DNA from 3 places in the Paenibacillus sp. SRL342 genome. Region 3 is predicted to be linked to each of the others. Evidence: predicted binding sites of a transcription regulator. Region 3 holds the regulator's gene; each other region holds the start of a gene.

What was found. Region 3 encodes NrdR, which represses ribonucleotide reductase genes. Its sites were predicted from a motif close to AACACNATATATNGTGTT; they were not measured.
Region 1: a site for NrdR is predicted at 2,244-2,261, ahead of AC4E8D_RS29650 (anaerobic ribonucleoside triphosphate reductase). Genes of this name have one in related genera too.
Region 2: a site for NrdR is predicted at 2,603-2,620, ahead of AC4E8D_RS10880 (adenosylcobalamin-dependent ribonucleoside-diphosphate reductase). Genes of this name have one in related genera too.

The regions. Positions count from the first base shown of each region.
Region 1 covers NZ_OZ481790.1:6,686,159-6,690,566, reverse strand. The annotation lists gene nrdG (anaerobic ribonucleoside-triphosphate reductase activating protein) at 1-240, opposite strand, end outside; gene AC4E8D_RS29650 (anaerobic ribonucleoside triphosphate reductase) at 237-2,198, opposite strand; gene AC4E8D_RS29645 (histidine kinase dimerization/phospho-acceptor domain-containing protein) at 2,680-4,317, shown strand.
Region 2 covers NZ_OZ481790.1:2,343,366-2,347,773, forward strand. The annotation lists gene AC4E8D_RS10870 (YqhG family protein) at 1-531, opposite strand, end outside; gene AC4E8D_RS10875 (DEAD/DEAH box helicase) at 535-2,298, opposite strand; gene AC4E8D_RS10880 (adenosylcobalamin-dependent ribonucleoside-diphosphate reductase) at 2,681-4,408, shown strand, end outside.
Region 3 covers NZ_OZ481790.1:2,184,914-2,189,321, forward strand. The annotation lists gene mutM (DNA-formamidopyrimidine glycosylase) at 1-313, shown strand, start outside; gene AC4E8D_RS10145 (manganese efflux pump) at 456-1,229, shown strand; gene coaE (dephospho-CoA kinase) at 1,239-1,835, shown strand; gene AC4E8D_RS10155 (lytic transglycosylase domain-containing protein) at 1,832-2,395, shown strand; gene AC4E8D_RS10160 (alpha/beta-type small acid-soluble spore protein) at 2,478-2,699, opposite strand; gene nrdR (transcriptional regulator NrdR) at 2,816-3,283, shown strand; tRNA gene AC4E8D_RS10170 (tRNA-Ala) at 3,468-3,540, shown strand; gene AC4E8D_RS10175 (S-layer homology domain-containing protein) at 3,776-4,408, opposite strand, start outside.

The sequences.
Region 1 (4,408 bases), 2.7 Mb from region 3:
TGCTGCCGAGAAAAAGGGATCACCACCACACAACGTAACGCCATCCAGCAATGGATGGGTCGTCACTTCATGCAGAATCTGCTGCTGCCGCTCCTCTGTAAAGGGCTCACCCGCTCGAAAGCTCCATGAATCCGGACTGAAGCAGCCCGGACAGGCGTGACGACATCCGCTGATGAACAACACGGCGCGCAGGCCTGTCCCTTCATTCACCGATTCTGGAATGTAACCATATAGATTCACCGGTGCTTCACCCGATCCCGCACTTCGGCTTGCTTCGCAGCATTGAAGCGTACTTTGTAATCTCCGGTCAGATAGCCCGTTACGCGGCGCAACCGCTGGAAGTGTACATGGTTCTCGTGAGCTTCACAGCTTGGGCATACATCTCCAATGACGCCTTCATAACCACATGCAGGGCAGCGATCAATCGGATGATTAATGGAGAAATAACCGATATCCTGCGCCAGTGCATACTGCACAATTCGCAGGAAAGCTGCGGTGTTGGCCCGAACGTTTCCGTCAAGCTCCACATAGGAGATTGCACCCGCATTACATAACGTATGGAAAGGGGCCTCCAGTTCAATCTTCCGATAAGCTGGAAGAGTATGGTATACCGGGATATGGAATGAGTTCGTATAATACTCCCGATCATTAACTCCAGGAATGAGACCATAATGCTCCCTGTCGATTTTCGTGAATTTGCCGGACAACCCTTCAGCAGGTGTGGCAAACAGGGTGATATTCAGGTTATGCTGCTCGCTCATCCGATCACAGAATTCTCGCATGGTCCGAATAATGTTCAGTGCTTCACGATGTACATGAGTGTCCTGCCCATGATGGCGCCCATAGAGAGCTGTCATACATTCCGCAAGACCGATAAAACCAAGAGATAATGTTCCATGCTTCAAAAGATCGGCAACCGGCTCGTTCGGGCCAAGCTGTTCTCCACCTTCCCATACTCCCTCCCGCATCATGAAGTCGGATGCCTTAGCAGGTTGTGCTGTCTGAATTTGGTAGCGGTGCAGCAGGCCGGAAGCGGCATTATGCATAACCGACTCCAAAGCAGTATAGAACCCTGCCCGATCTGCAACGGCTCTGCTGCCTTGGCAGATGCCAAACCGGATGCCGAGCTTGACGAGGTTAATGGTGTTGAAGGACAGATTACCTTTACCACTTTGACGATTGCGACCAAATCGGTCAGCCAGTGTACGTGTGCGGCATCCCATGGTGGCGATGATCGTATCCGGATCTTCCGGATGATAGAAAGGCAGATTGAAAGAGGCATCCACATTGACAAAGTTGGGATACATCCGCCGGGATGAACAGGTGACTGCGAGACGGAACAAATCATAGTTCGGCTCTCCTTGAGCCTGATTGATCCCCTGTTTGCACTGGAAAATATGTTGAGGGAACACGGGAGTCTCCCCGTTGCCCAGGCCACGGATGGTTGCTTCCAGCAACGAGCGTGATACCAACCGACCTTCTGCTGATGTACATAATCCATAGTTCAGTGAAGTGAATGGAATCTGGCCACCTGCACGACTGCTCATCGTATTCAGGTTATGAATCAGCGATTCAGCAGCTTGTCCTGTCTCCAGTTCAGTCTCTTCATAGGCGAAGGCATACGCCTGCGGGCACTGATTCTTCGCTTCGATGCTGTCCAGATGAAGCTGTTCATCCTCGAGCAGGGCATGCTCACCAAAGAGTCGTTGTCCTTTGCGGTAATGTTTGCGGAACGATCGCTGTACATAGGGAGCCAGATCCCAGTCGATTTTATTGGCTGACACACCGCCATATTGACTGTTCTGCTGGGATTGGAAGATGATCGCAACCAGAGCCATTGCAGACATGATTGTCTGAGGTGTGCGAACCGATCCGTTGCCTGTATTGAAACCCGCAGCAAGAAGACGGTCAAACGGGATAAAGATGCAGTTGGTCGTTCCAAGTGCATACTGGTCCAGATCGTGTACATACAGATCCCCATTCTCCACAGCTTGGGCAAGCTCTTCCGGCAACACATGACGCAGAGCATGCCACTTGGCTGTCTCCGAACCGAGCCTGCTCATCTTGCCGCTGAAGGAGTCTCCGTTCAGATTGGCATTTTCCCTCAGCGTATCGGCGTCTTCTGCGCCAATAATTCGTCTTCCCAGGTCGGATAATAGATCGGATGCCGGTGGAGTGGCATACTCAAGCATGTTCATGTAAGGTTCCTCCTAAAATGATTGAATATCATTCAATTTCCGTATAACACTATATGTAGATTCGTCTTATCCATTTATAAACTATATGTGGTTTTTTGGGTGTGATAATGGTCACATAGTTCACAGGACAAAGTGGACTTTCCTTTAATTGCTGTGGATAAAGGTTCCCAAAGTTTGAGTAGAAGCGTATAATTTCTAGTTATCCTGCAAGGATAATATCCGAAGTCGGACAAGATGGACCTTGATCAATCTGAAAAGGCGTTTTGCCATAGTTTTTCGTTTGTTAATCCATCCGTTTAAGAACTGTTTTGACCGCAAATGGGCAATAAACAGGAAGTATGATTCTCTTATACAGCTACGGTGTTAAACATATAAGTATAGATTGTGACAGCTATTCGGATTTTTTGATGAACCCTTGTACGTGATTACACAATTATGATCTACAGATTGGATAGTGCAGCTAAGATAAAAGGGGTGGATCATGGGGACGGCAGAAGGCATTACGAGAGGCTTCTATGAAGATATAAAGGAAGCTGCGGCCCATATTGTAGACGTACTAAGTGGTATATTGAAGGTCAATACCATCTTTGTTGCTACGAATGACGGTTTGACGAATGTCATTCTGGAGGCGTTCAATCGCAAGGAAGAATTGATTGTAAAAGGTAGCGAACTTCCATTTGAAGATTCTTACTGCAGCTTGGTATTAAAAGATAAACATGAGAACCTTACAATCCAGAATACATGTGAACATCCGATGACAAGATTCATGGATGTCACGAGTGGGCTCGGCAATCGTTTCTTCGTGGGCGTGCCCATCATGCGAAGATCTGGCGAAACATTCGGGACCATCTGTCTGATGGATAATCCTGATTATGTAATCAGTGAAACCGACATGAAGACGCTGAAGGCGATGGCTGTATTCCTTGGCTATGTTGTGGACCTGGAGAGCACACTGCATCTTCAGGAGCGTAAATTGAGTGATTCGGAACAAATGCAACAGCAGCTCCAGGCAGAGAAAGAACGAGCTGAATCGGAGGCCATGACCAAATCACAGATGCTCAAGCTGATGAGTCATGAGATTCGTAATCCGTTGAACGGCATTCTGGGACTGACAGATCTGATACGTACACCGGATATGCCTGAGGAGCAGTCAGAATATGTGAATATGATTGAGACGAGCGGCAATATTCTGCTTACTTTGTTGAACAATATGATGAATTTCAACATCAATGAGGCAGGTAAAACGGTTATACATGATGATCCTTTCGATCTGGTAGGTACAATCGAGAATACGGTCTATCTTTATGCGGGAATTGCGGCTGGCAAGAACATTGAGCTGGGATTGAATCTGGAGCTGAATGTGTCGCAAGTATTCGTTGGTGATGAGATCAAGATCGGACAGCTGCTTGCACATGTCATTCAATACGCTCTCGATTCAACGCGTGAGGGCTCCGTCCTGATCACGGCAGTGGTGAACGGAGAAGACACCGAAGAGACGGGTACACTTCTGCTCAAGGTGAATTACACAGGTCAGACGTTATCGGATAAGAAGATCCAAACCTTTAACAGCCAAGAAGAGAAGTTGAATATCCAAAAACTGATTGGAAGCAATCTGGGTCTGGCTGTAAGCCAGAATCTTGCCATTCTCATGCATGGCCATATTCAGGTGAGCAGTGTGAAGGAAAATGAGACGGAATTCAACATATCCCTTCCGTTACGCAGATACTGGGAGTTACCTCAACTCGCAAGTGTTCAGCAACGGTTAAAAGGGAAAAAGGTGTTACTCGCCAAGGACCCTGACATTTTGCAAGGCGTCTCTTCCCTGATGCGTAGGTGGGAGATGGATGTACACATGACCTCGAATTTGACATTAGCGCATGATTGGATCAACGAAGGATTCATGCCTGATGTAGCCGTTGTAGATATGGGATTACTGGAAGGCGGCGCGGTCGATTTTGTACAAGAACTGAAACAGCGACTGGAGGATCTGCCCGTCATTGTTCTTGTTCCTTATGGTATACACATTGAATTGCATGAAGCAGAAGCCTTTGATGCTGTCCTGACGAAGCCAGTCAGACAGGCTGATCTGTTGAATGCATTGAGTATTACTTTGCCTTAAATCATGATCAGAAGACAAATCTTTATTCGGCGCACCTGTTATGGTGCGTTTTTTTTCATTTTCCATTTTCTGAGGCAAAGCCCTTTTATTC
Region 2 (4,408 bases), 160 kb from region 3:
TGGCGCTGTAGCCCGCAATTGCCGTTTGGCAGCCTGTTCGAACAGATTCACGAAGGCACCGCCTTCACGGGCAGCGCCGAAAATCTGCTGGAGTCTGCGACTGCCGTACACCACTTCTTCACGTAATATTCGTCCTGGCCCCAGCTGTGGCAGTGATGGCGTAATACCGAAGTAACGGCCTAGAATAGTTTCTTTTGGTGGCTCGCCTTGAGGACTGCCGTTGGTTATGCCATTCGTTTCAGCAGGGTTAGGCACAACAGGAGGTGATGCTTGCGCAGCTTTGGCTTCTGCTGCTTCAATGGCCTGCTGATACCTGTCAGGATCAAATATAAATGTAAAGGACATCGTCTCAGCGGGTGCTCCGGTTCGTTCCACGAACCCCCAATAATAGGGGCGATTGGTCAACGCTTTGTCCGCCTCAGGCGAGAGTTTGACTGTAACATGGGCAGGGGAACTCTCCATAATCTGACAATCGAGTGCTTCCAGATAGGTGAGAACATATGCCTGCACTTCATGGGGAGACATGGTCATGAGTTAGCTACCTCCTTTGCGAAGATCTAACAACCCGGATACGTCAGGGCCTTCATCGGCAACCTCACGTTGAATGGAGTTCAGCGATTGTCCAAGTGAGTCCATTTTACTGCGAATATCTTCATCAGTTTGTGATTCCAATATGATTTTGTACAAACTTTTCTCAATAGACTCCTTTTTCTCCAGCCGTTCGAGAATGACATCCAGCCCGCCGATCACCATTTCAAACATATTGATCTTCTCATGCAGCAGACTCAGAATATGTTCCTCAATGGTTCCGGTCGTAGATAAATTGAAGATGTTCACGTCATTTTGCTGCCCAAGCCGGTGTACCCGGCCGATCCGCTGCTCTACCCGCATAGGGTTCCAAGGCAGATCAAAGTTGATCATATGATGGCAAAATTGCAAATTGATGCCTTCACCACCCGCTTCGGTTGCAATCATGGCCTGCACACGCCCGCGGAAGAGATCCATCATCCAGTCTTTTTTGCCACGATTCATACCACCCCGATAGGGTACAGCCGTAAGCCCATTGTTGCGGAAATAGTTTAGCAGATACTCCTGCGTGGCCCGGTATTCGGTGAAGATGATTACTTTTTCATTCATGTTCCGAATCAGTTCCATTGTTTTCTCGGCTTTGGTATTTTCCTTGATCGCTTTAATATGGGCAACGAGTTCCCAAATCTTGTCCCGAAGGGGAGAGTCCAGCGGAAGTTTCTTCGACAGATTAACCAGCGTCACAAATACAGCATCCCGACTGCTGCACACTTCACGCTGCAATGTAACAAGGGAGAGCATGCTGCTCAGATTGCCGCCAGCTTCCTGGTACTGGTCTTTGACAAAGGAAGTCACACCATCATAAAGCGCTTGTTCTTCGGGCGATAATTGCAGATTCACGTTGGAGACGTTCCGTTTGGTAAATTGAACGGGGCCTTCGCCGCGGCGGTTACGAATCATGACTTTGGATAACTCGTTCTTAAGCTGTTCCTGATTTTTCGGAACCCGCTTGTCTACAACAAAGTTGGCCGCAAAGTCACCCTGACGACCCAGTTGACCGGGCTTCAGCAGGTTGATCAGATTGAACAATTCACTCATATCGTTCTGCACAGGTGTAGCTGTGAGCAGCAGGCAATACTTTTTGCGCAATTTCAGCATGAATTGATAGTTGGTTGTTTTTTTGTTTTTGAGCTTATGAGCCTCGTCAATAATGATCATGTCGTAATCGGTATTCAGCAGCATATCTTTGTGCGGGTCACGTTTGGCTGTATCCATGGAAGCAACAACCACTTCATTCTGCCAGGAATAGGCCTTTTTCTGGGCAATAGCAGGGATGCCAAATTTCGAATTCAACTCCCGTACCCATTGCAGCACAAGAGACGCTGGCACGAGAATGAGTACCTTGGATACGAGACCTCGAACCATATATTCTTTCAGAATGAGACCGGCTTCAATGGTTTTGCCAAGACCCACCTCATCGGCGAGAATGGCCCGGCCTGACATTTCAAATAATACTCTGCGTGCAGTGTCCATCTGATGAGGAAGTGGAGTAAGGCCTTGTAGATGCTTCAAACACTGGATCTCGTCAAAATTGGGAATCAGATTGGTTTCTTCGGCTTGAATGCCCAGTTGGAAGAGTCGATAATCCCCCCAAGGACCTCCTTTATCCAGTCGTGATTCCAATTGATTAATCCAGCTTCGATCAAATTCCAGCGGAACGGGCAGCTCGGCTACAGGTTGATTCGTGTGGTGCGGGTTTTTCCGGTTCATGGTGTTTCCTCCCCTGCCATACGTGATGACGTTTTATTCGTAGGTAATAGTATGGACGAATGAGAGTCAGTTCATAACTATATAAGTTGAACTACAGTTTATTTGCACGAACACTACGATGACAGAACAACCTTCCAATCGCTGTTATCCCCAGATTTTTTGTGTGCCAAAAAATTCACAGATATCGTATTCATGCGTATGAGGGTGTGTGAAGAAGTTTGTCCGAGCAGGGGAGTCTATAAAATAAAGTCTGTGATAAAAGTCTTATGGAAAATCAATATATGGTGTAATATACTGGTTTTATATCACTATATGTGGTGTTTTATCATAATTTACTCTTATAGTGAAAATGGAGATCTATTTCGGGAGGTTGAACGTAGCGATGAAATCGAACCAACGATCGTACCCATTAGAAGGACTCAGCGAAAAAATATTTCTGGACCGATACGCCTGGAAGGACGCCGATTCGAATCATGCCAAGGTCGGAGATGTGGTATTGGTATTAACGAAGGATGATCCGAAGTTCCCAACCAAGGAAGTGGGCGAAATCATAGAACGTCAGGGTCAGCTTGTACAGGTAAGGACTCGAAGCGGAGAGATCATCGAGACAAACGTGGAGAAATTGACACTCAACATAGAAAAAACACCGGAAGAGATGTGGGACCGTCTTGCCAAAGCGATGGCTTCTGTCGAATCCACAGCGGATCAGCGGGCAACGTGGGAGTCCAAGTTCCGCTCCGTGTTGGAAGATTGGAAGTTAGTACCCGGAGGCCGCATTGCTGCCGGTGCGGGGGCAAGCGATGAGTTGACACTTTTCAATTGTTATGTCATTCCGTCTCCGCAAGACAGTCGGGGTGGCATCATGAAGACTTTGACCGAGATGACGGAGATTATGGCACGTGGGGGAGGCGTTGGCATTAATTTGTCCTCTTTGCGTCCTCGCCGAGCGGTGGTGAAAGGTGTCAACGGATCATCCAGCGGTTCCGTATCGTGGGGCGGATTGTTCAGTTATACGACTGGACTGATTGAACAGGGTGGGAGCCGCCGTGGTGCGCTCATGCTCATGATGAATGACTGGCATCCGGATGTGCTTGATTTTATTACCGTGAAACAAACGATGGGGCAGGTGACCAATGCCAATCTGTCTGTATGTGTGAGCAACACATTTATGGAGGCTGTCAAGCAGGATGGAGATTGGGACTTGGTTTTCCCCGATACGAACGATCCGGACTACGACACCGAGTGGAACGGGGATATGCAGCAATGGAAAGCAGCAGGTCATTCGGTGGTGCACTATCGTACACTGAAGGCGCGCGAAATCTGGCATACCATTATTGAATCAGCCTGGAAATCGGCAGAGCCTGGTGTGGTATTCATGGAGTACTATAACCAGATGTCCAACAGCTGGTACTTTAACCCGATCATCTGTACTAATCCATGCGCGGAACAGGGTCTGCCTGCCTGGGGTGTATGTAATCTGTCTGCCATTAATCTGTCCAAATTCTACGATGAAACAAATCATGATGTGGCATGGGATGAACTGGCGGAAACCACTCGCATCTCGGCTAGATTTTTGGACAATGTCATCGATGCAACACCATATCATTTTGAGGAAAATAGACTGAATCAACAACGTGAACGCCGGGTTGGGCTTGGCACGATGGGACTGGCAGAGCTGATGATTAAGCTGCGTATTCGATACGGCAGTCCTGAATCTCTTGTTTTTCTGGATAAACTGTATGGATTCATGGCGAAGGAGGCCTATCTGGCATCGGCAGAGATTGCAGCAGAGAAGGGAGCTTTCCCAGCTTTTGAAGCTGAACCGTATTTAAAGAGTGGATTCATGAAAAATATGGTGGCGACGTACCCTGAAGTGGGAGAGGCCATTCGTAAACAGGGCATTCGAAATGTCACACTGATCACACAAGCGCCAACGGGAAGTACAGGTACGATGGTGGGCACATCAACAGGTATTGAGCCGTATTTCGCCTTCAAGTATTTCCGTCAAAGCCGTCTAGGTTATGATGAACAGTTCGTACCGATTGCACAAGATTGGCTGGATGAACATCCGGGTGAAGCCTTACCAGATTATTATGTAACGGCGATGGAT
Region 3 (4,408 bases):
CGGGAATATTTATGTGGACGAGGCTCTATTTCGCGCAGGTATCCATCCCGAGACCATTGCCAAGACACTGACCGAAGCTCAGTTAACGGTGCTCCATGAAGCGATTGTGGCTACGTTGCAAGATGCAGTGAATGCAGGTGGATCTTCCATCAAGTCCTATGTGAATGGACAGGGTGAGATGGGGATGTTCCAGCATCAACTGAAAATCTATGGACGCAAATCAGAACCTTGTACAACTTGTGGTACGTTAATTGAAAAAACGGTGGTTGGTGGCCGTGGAACGCATTTTTGTCCGAACTGTCAGCTGCTGTAACATGAACTGAATGAACGAAATGATGAAATCATAGCACCCTTGGATTCCTCCCTCCATATACTGATATGGCAGAAATAAGCGGGCGTATACCCATACTGGCATCTTCAGTTGGCACGAGTACCGCACAGAGGAGGAGTCCGGGGTGCTGCATCATTTTATTTCATTGCTGGCGCTTGCTTTGGCGCTTAGTTTAGATGGTTTTGGAGTCGGGATTACATATGGGTTACGGAGGACTAAGATTCCCCTGTTATCTATCGCTGTTATTTCGATCTGTTCGGGATTGGTTATTGCCTTGTCGATGCAAGTAGGTGTGTTGTTGTCCCATGTGGTGTCACCGGATATCGCTTCGATTGTGGGAGCCGTTATATTGATAGGTATTGGTGCATGGTCACTATTGCAACTTATTCGAAAGCAAGGCAAAGAACAGCAGGAAACAGACACTGGAACGAGTGGGGAAACAGAAGCAACGGTAACTGGGGTGGGAGAAGCACAAGAGAGACTGTCGGATTCAAAGGGCAGGAATCAGGTGCTCGCACTGGATCTGGAGCAGTCGGCTTCAAGTGGATCACTGGAACGAATGGTATTTACACTGGAGCTGCGCAAGCTGGGCGTTGTCATTCAGATCCTTCGCAGTCCCTCCAAGGCGGATATGGATAACTCGGGAAGTATATCTGCCCAGGAAGCGATGTGGCTTGGTATTGCCTTGTCTCTGGATGCGTTTGGGGCAGGATTGGGAGCGGCACTTCTAGGATTCCCTACACTGTGGACGGCACTCATTATTGCGCTGTTTAGTGGAGCGTTTCTGTCACTCGGCATGAAGGTTGGCCTACGATTCTCAGCTCTGCGCTGGATGCGAAGACTGTCTGTATTGCCAGCGCTAATGTTAATGATTATGGGAATAATGAAGCTGTTATGAGGTGAAACGATGAATATAGGCTTAACCGGCGGGATCGCGACAGGCAAAAGCAGTGTTTCCGCCTATCTCGCCAGTAAGGGAGCGTTGCTCATCGATGCAGACGTTATTGCCCGGGAAGTTATGATGCCCGGGCATCCCGTGTTGGCCGCCGCTGTTAAGCGGTTTGGACAAGCCATACTGAACGAAGATGGAACACTGGATCGGAAAAAGCTTGGAAGTATTGTTTTTCAACAACCAGAGGAACGAAAGGCATTGGAGGCGATCACACATCCGGCGATCCGAAGAGAGATGCGTGAACGGGCTGCTGCATACGCGTTGCAGTATCCGGATAAACTTGTGGTATCTGATATTCCTTTGCTCTACGAATCAGGTCTGGAGGACGGTTTCGAGGAAGTCATGGTTGTATATGTCCCGAGATCGGTACAACGAGATCGCTTGATGAGTCGGGATGGAATGACTGCAGCACAGGCCGAGGCTCGAATGGATGTACAGATGGATATTGAGCGCAAAAAACAGCTGGCAGACATTGTCATCGATAACAGTGGCTTATGGTCTGCGACGGAGCAGCAAATTGACTCATATCTACGGCCTAAGGGTTTGTTATGAGAATATTGCGTAAGAAACGTGTACTGCTGTTGATGTTTGTGTCCTTTGTACTGGTGTTATTTCTGAATACAAACTGGATGGCATGGTTCTATCCCATACATTATAAGGAAGAGATCCGTGCCCAATCTCAGAGTTATGAGGTTGATCCGTTTCTGATTGCTTCCATTATCAAGGTGGAGACTAATTTTAAGACAAGCAAGGAATCCAAGCGAGGTGCCATTGGGCTCATGCAACTGATGCCGGACACGGCGAATTGGATACTGGAACAAGCCAAAATTCCCGACACTTCGCTGGAGGAATTGAAGCACGAGCCTGAACGAAATATTCAATTAGGCACATGGTATCTGCGGAATCTATCCGATCAATTCGATGGCAATGAAGCGGTCATGATCGCTGCCTATAATGCGGGTCCAGGCAAAGTGAACAGTTGGCTCAGAGATGGTGTGTGGGATGGCTCGTTCGATACGGTGAAAGATATTCCGTTTGGTGAGACGCGTCACTATGTACAAAGAGTCATTTACTATTATAATCAGTATGTAAAGATCTATAATACGTTCTAAGTATATAAGTAGAAGCACAGAGCAGGCCGGTTATTCACCGGCCGCTCCATGCTCCTCTGTGTAGCGTATTACGATGCAGATATTATTGGTATTGACCTGCCAATTGCTGTTCTGCAATTGTTACCAGACGCTTCGTGATGTATCCACCGATCGAACCGTTCTCGTAAGAAGTCATGTTACCTTGGTATCCGTCTTGTGGGATGCTGATTCCGAGTTCTTGAGCAACTTCATATTTCATTTGCTCGAGTGCTGCGGAAGCTTTAGTTACCACCAAGTTGTTGGAGTTACCATTGCTTTGTGCCATTGCTGTTCACCTCCTCGCGGGTTGGTAAAAGTATTATGTGTCGGCAATGCATTTTTCATTACAAAATCAAGACAGGGAATATGTGGTAAAAAGTAAAACGTGGGAAGTGATCTGAGTTGAAGTGTCCTTATTGCGGTTATATGGGTACCAAAGTGCTTGATTCGCGTCCGGCCAACGAAGCAAAATCGATTCGTCGTCGCCGTGAGTGTGAGCAGTGTGCCCGAAGATTTACAACGTTTGAGATGATTGAGGAGACTCCACTGATTGTCATTAAGAAAGATGGCAGCCGGGAAGAGTTCAGCCGGGACAAGATTCTCCGCGGGCTTATTCGTGCCTGTGAGAAACGTCCAGTCTCCGTAGAGACCCTGGAGATGATGGTATCTGAAGTAGAGAAATCTCTGCGTAATACAGCTGATGCTGAAGTGGAGAGTCGCCAGATTGGTGAGTTGTTGATGGAACAGTTGTTTCCAGTCGATGAAGTGGCGTATGTCCGTTTTGCGTCGGTATACCGCCAGTTCAAAGATATCAATATGTTCATGAAAGAACTGAAATCCCTGTTGTCCAAAGACGATCTGGAGGATTAGTGAAGTTGGTAAAGGGAGAAGAGCAGTCTGGAGTTCCAGTCCGTGTGTACCAGAGAAATCGGTTGTTCTTCTCCAATCACTTTGGATCTTAAAAAGTGATTGACAGCGAAAGCTGGATTTTATATGATATAGGAGTCGCCTGTGGAACGTAGCAGCGCTGGACAAGTTATCTACTTCATATCCTGGGGCCTTAGCTCAGCTGGGAGAGCGCATCGCTGGCAGCGATGAGGTCAGGGGTTCGATCCCCCTAGGCTCCATAATCAAGAATGCCATCACATTATTGTGATGGCATTTTTTTGTGGTGAAATAAATCAGAACATGCATTAATTAATTAGAATTTTTTGGACTTGGGGACGAATATTCTAGATGAAAAAATAGAGGGTTTAAAGTCCTGACTGTGGAGTTGTCAAAAAAAGTACAGTTTGAAAACAGGAGACCCTTCCGGCTGGATATTGTCCAACCGGAAGGGTCTGCATTTTTCTGTATACGCTTTCAGTTAGCCAGATATTCGACGAATCTTACAAAGATCGTGGCTACTTCGGCGCGGGTGGCGGTGGCTTTGGGAGCAAAAAAGTTGTCCGGCTTGCCTAATACAATGCCGATGCCCCGTAGCGTCTGAACGGCCTCCAACGCCCAGGAGCTGATCTCACTCTCATCCGTGAAGGACTTAGAGTGGCTTTCAGGTAGCTCATAGCCCTTGTACTTCATGTAGTTGTACAGGATCACCAGCATCTGCTCGCGCGTCATCGGTGAATTGGGGTCAAACAGGTCTGCGTTTGTACCGTTGACTATGCCTTTTTCGGCCGCCCACTCGGCTGCCGCCGTGTACCACTGTCCGTTCGTCACGTCGCTAAAGCGGGAACCCGTGTAGCTGGAGAGGTTTACGTCCTCAAGATTGGCCAGTACCTGCACGAACATTGCACGCGTCATTGCGCTTCCAGGTGAGAATGTTGTGGACGTCGTGCCGTTGAAAAGATTGTATGTGTAGGCGAAATTTATATCGTTGTAGAACCAGTCGTCCATATTGGCATCCCTGAAAGGATTGCCCGATAGCACGTGGAAGCCCAGTGGGGTGGCGTCATCAAACGCCAGCTCCGTAGCCTCACGGATGTTCAGCGACATGCC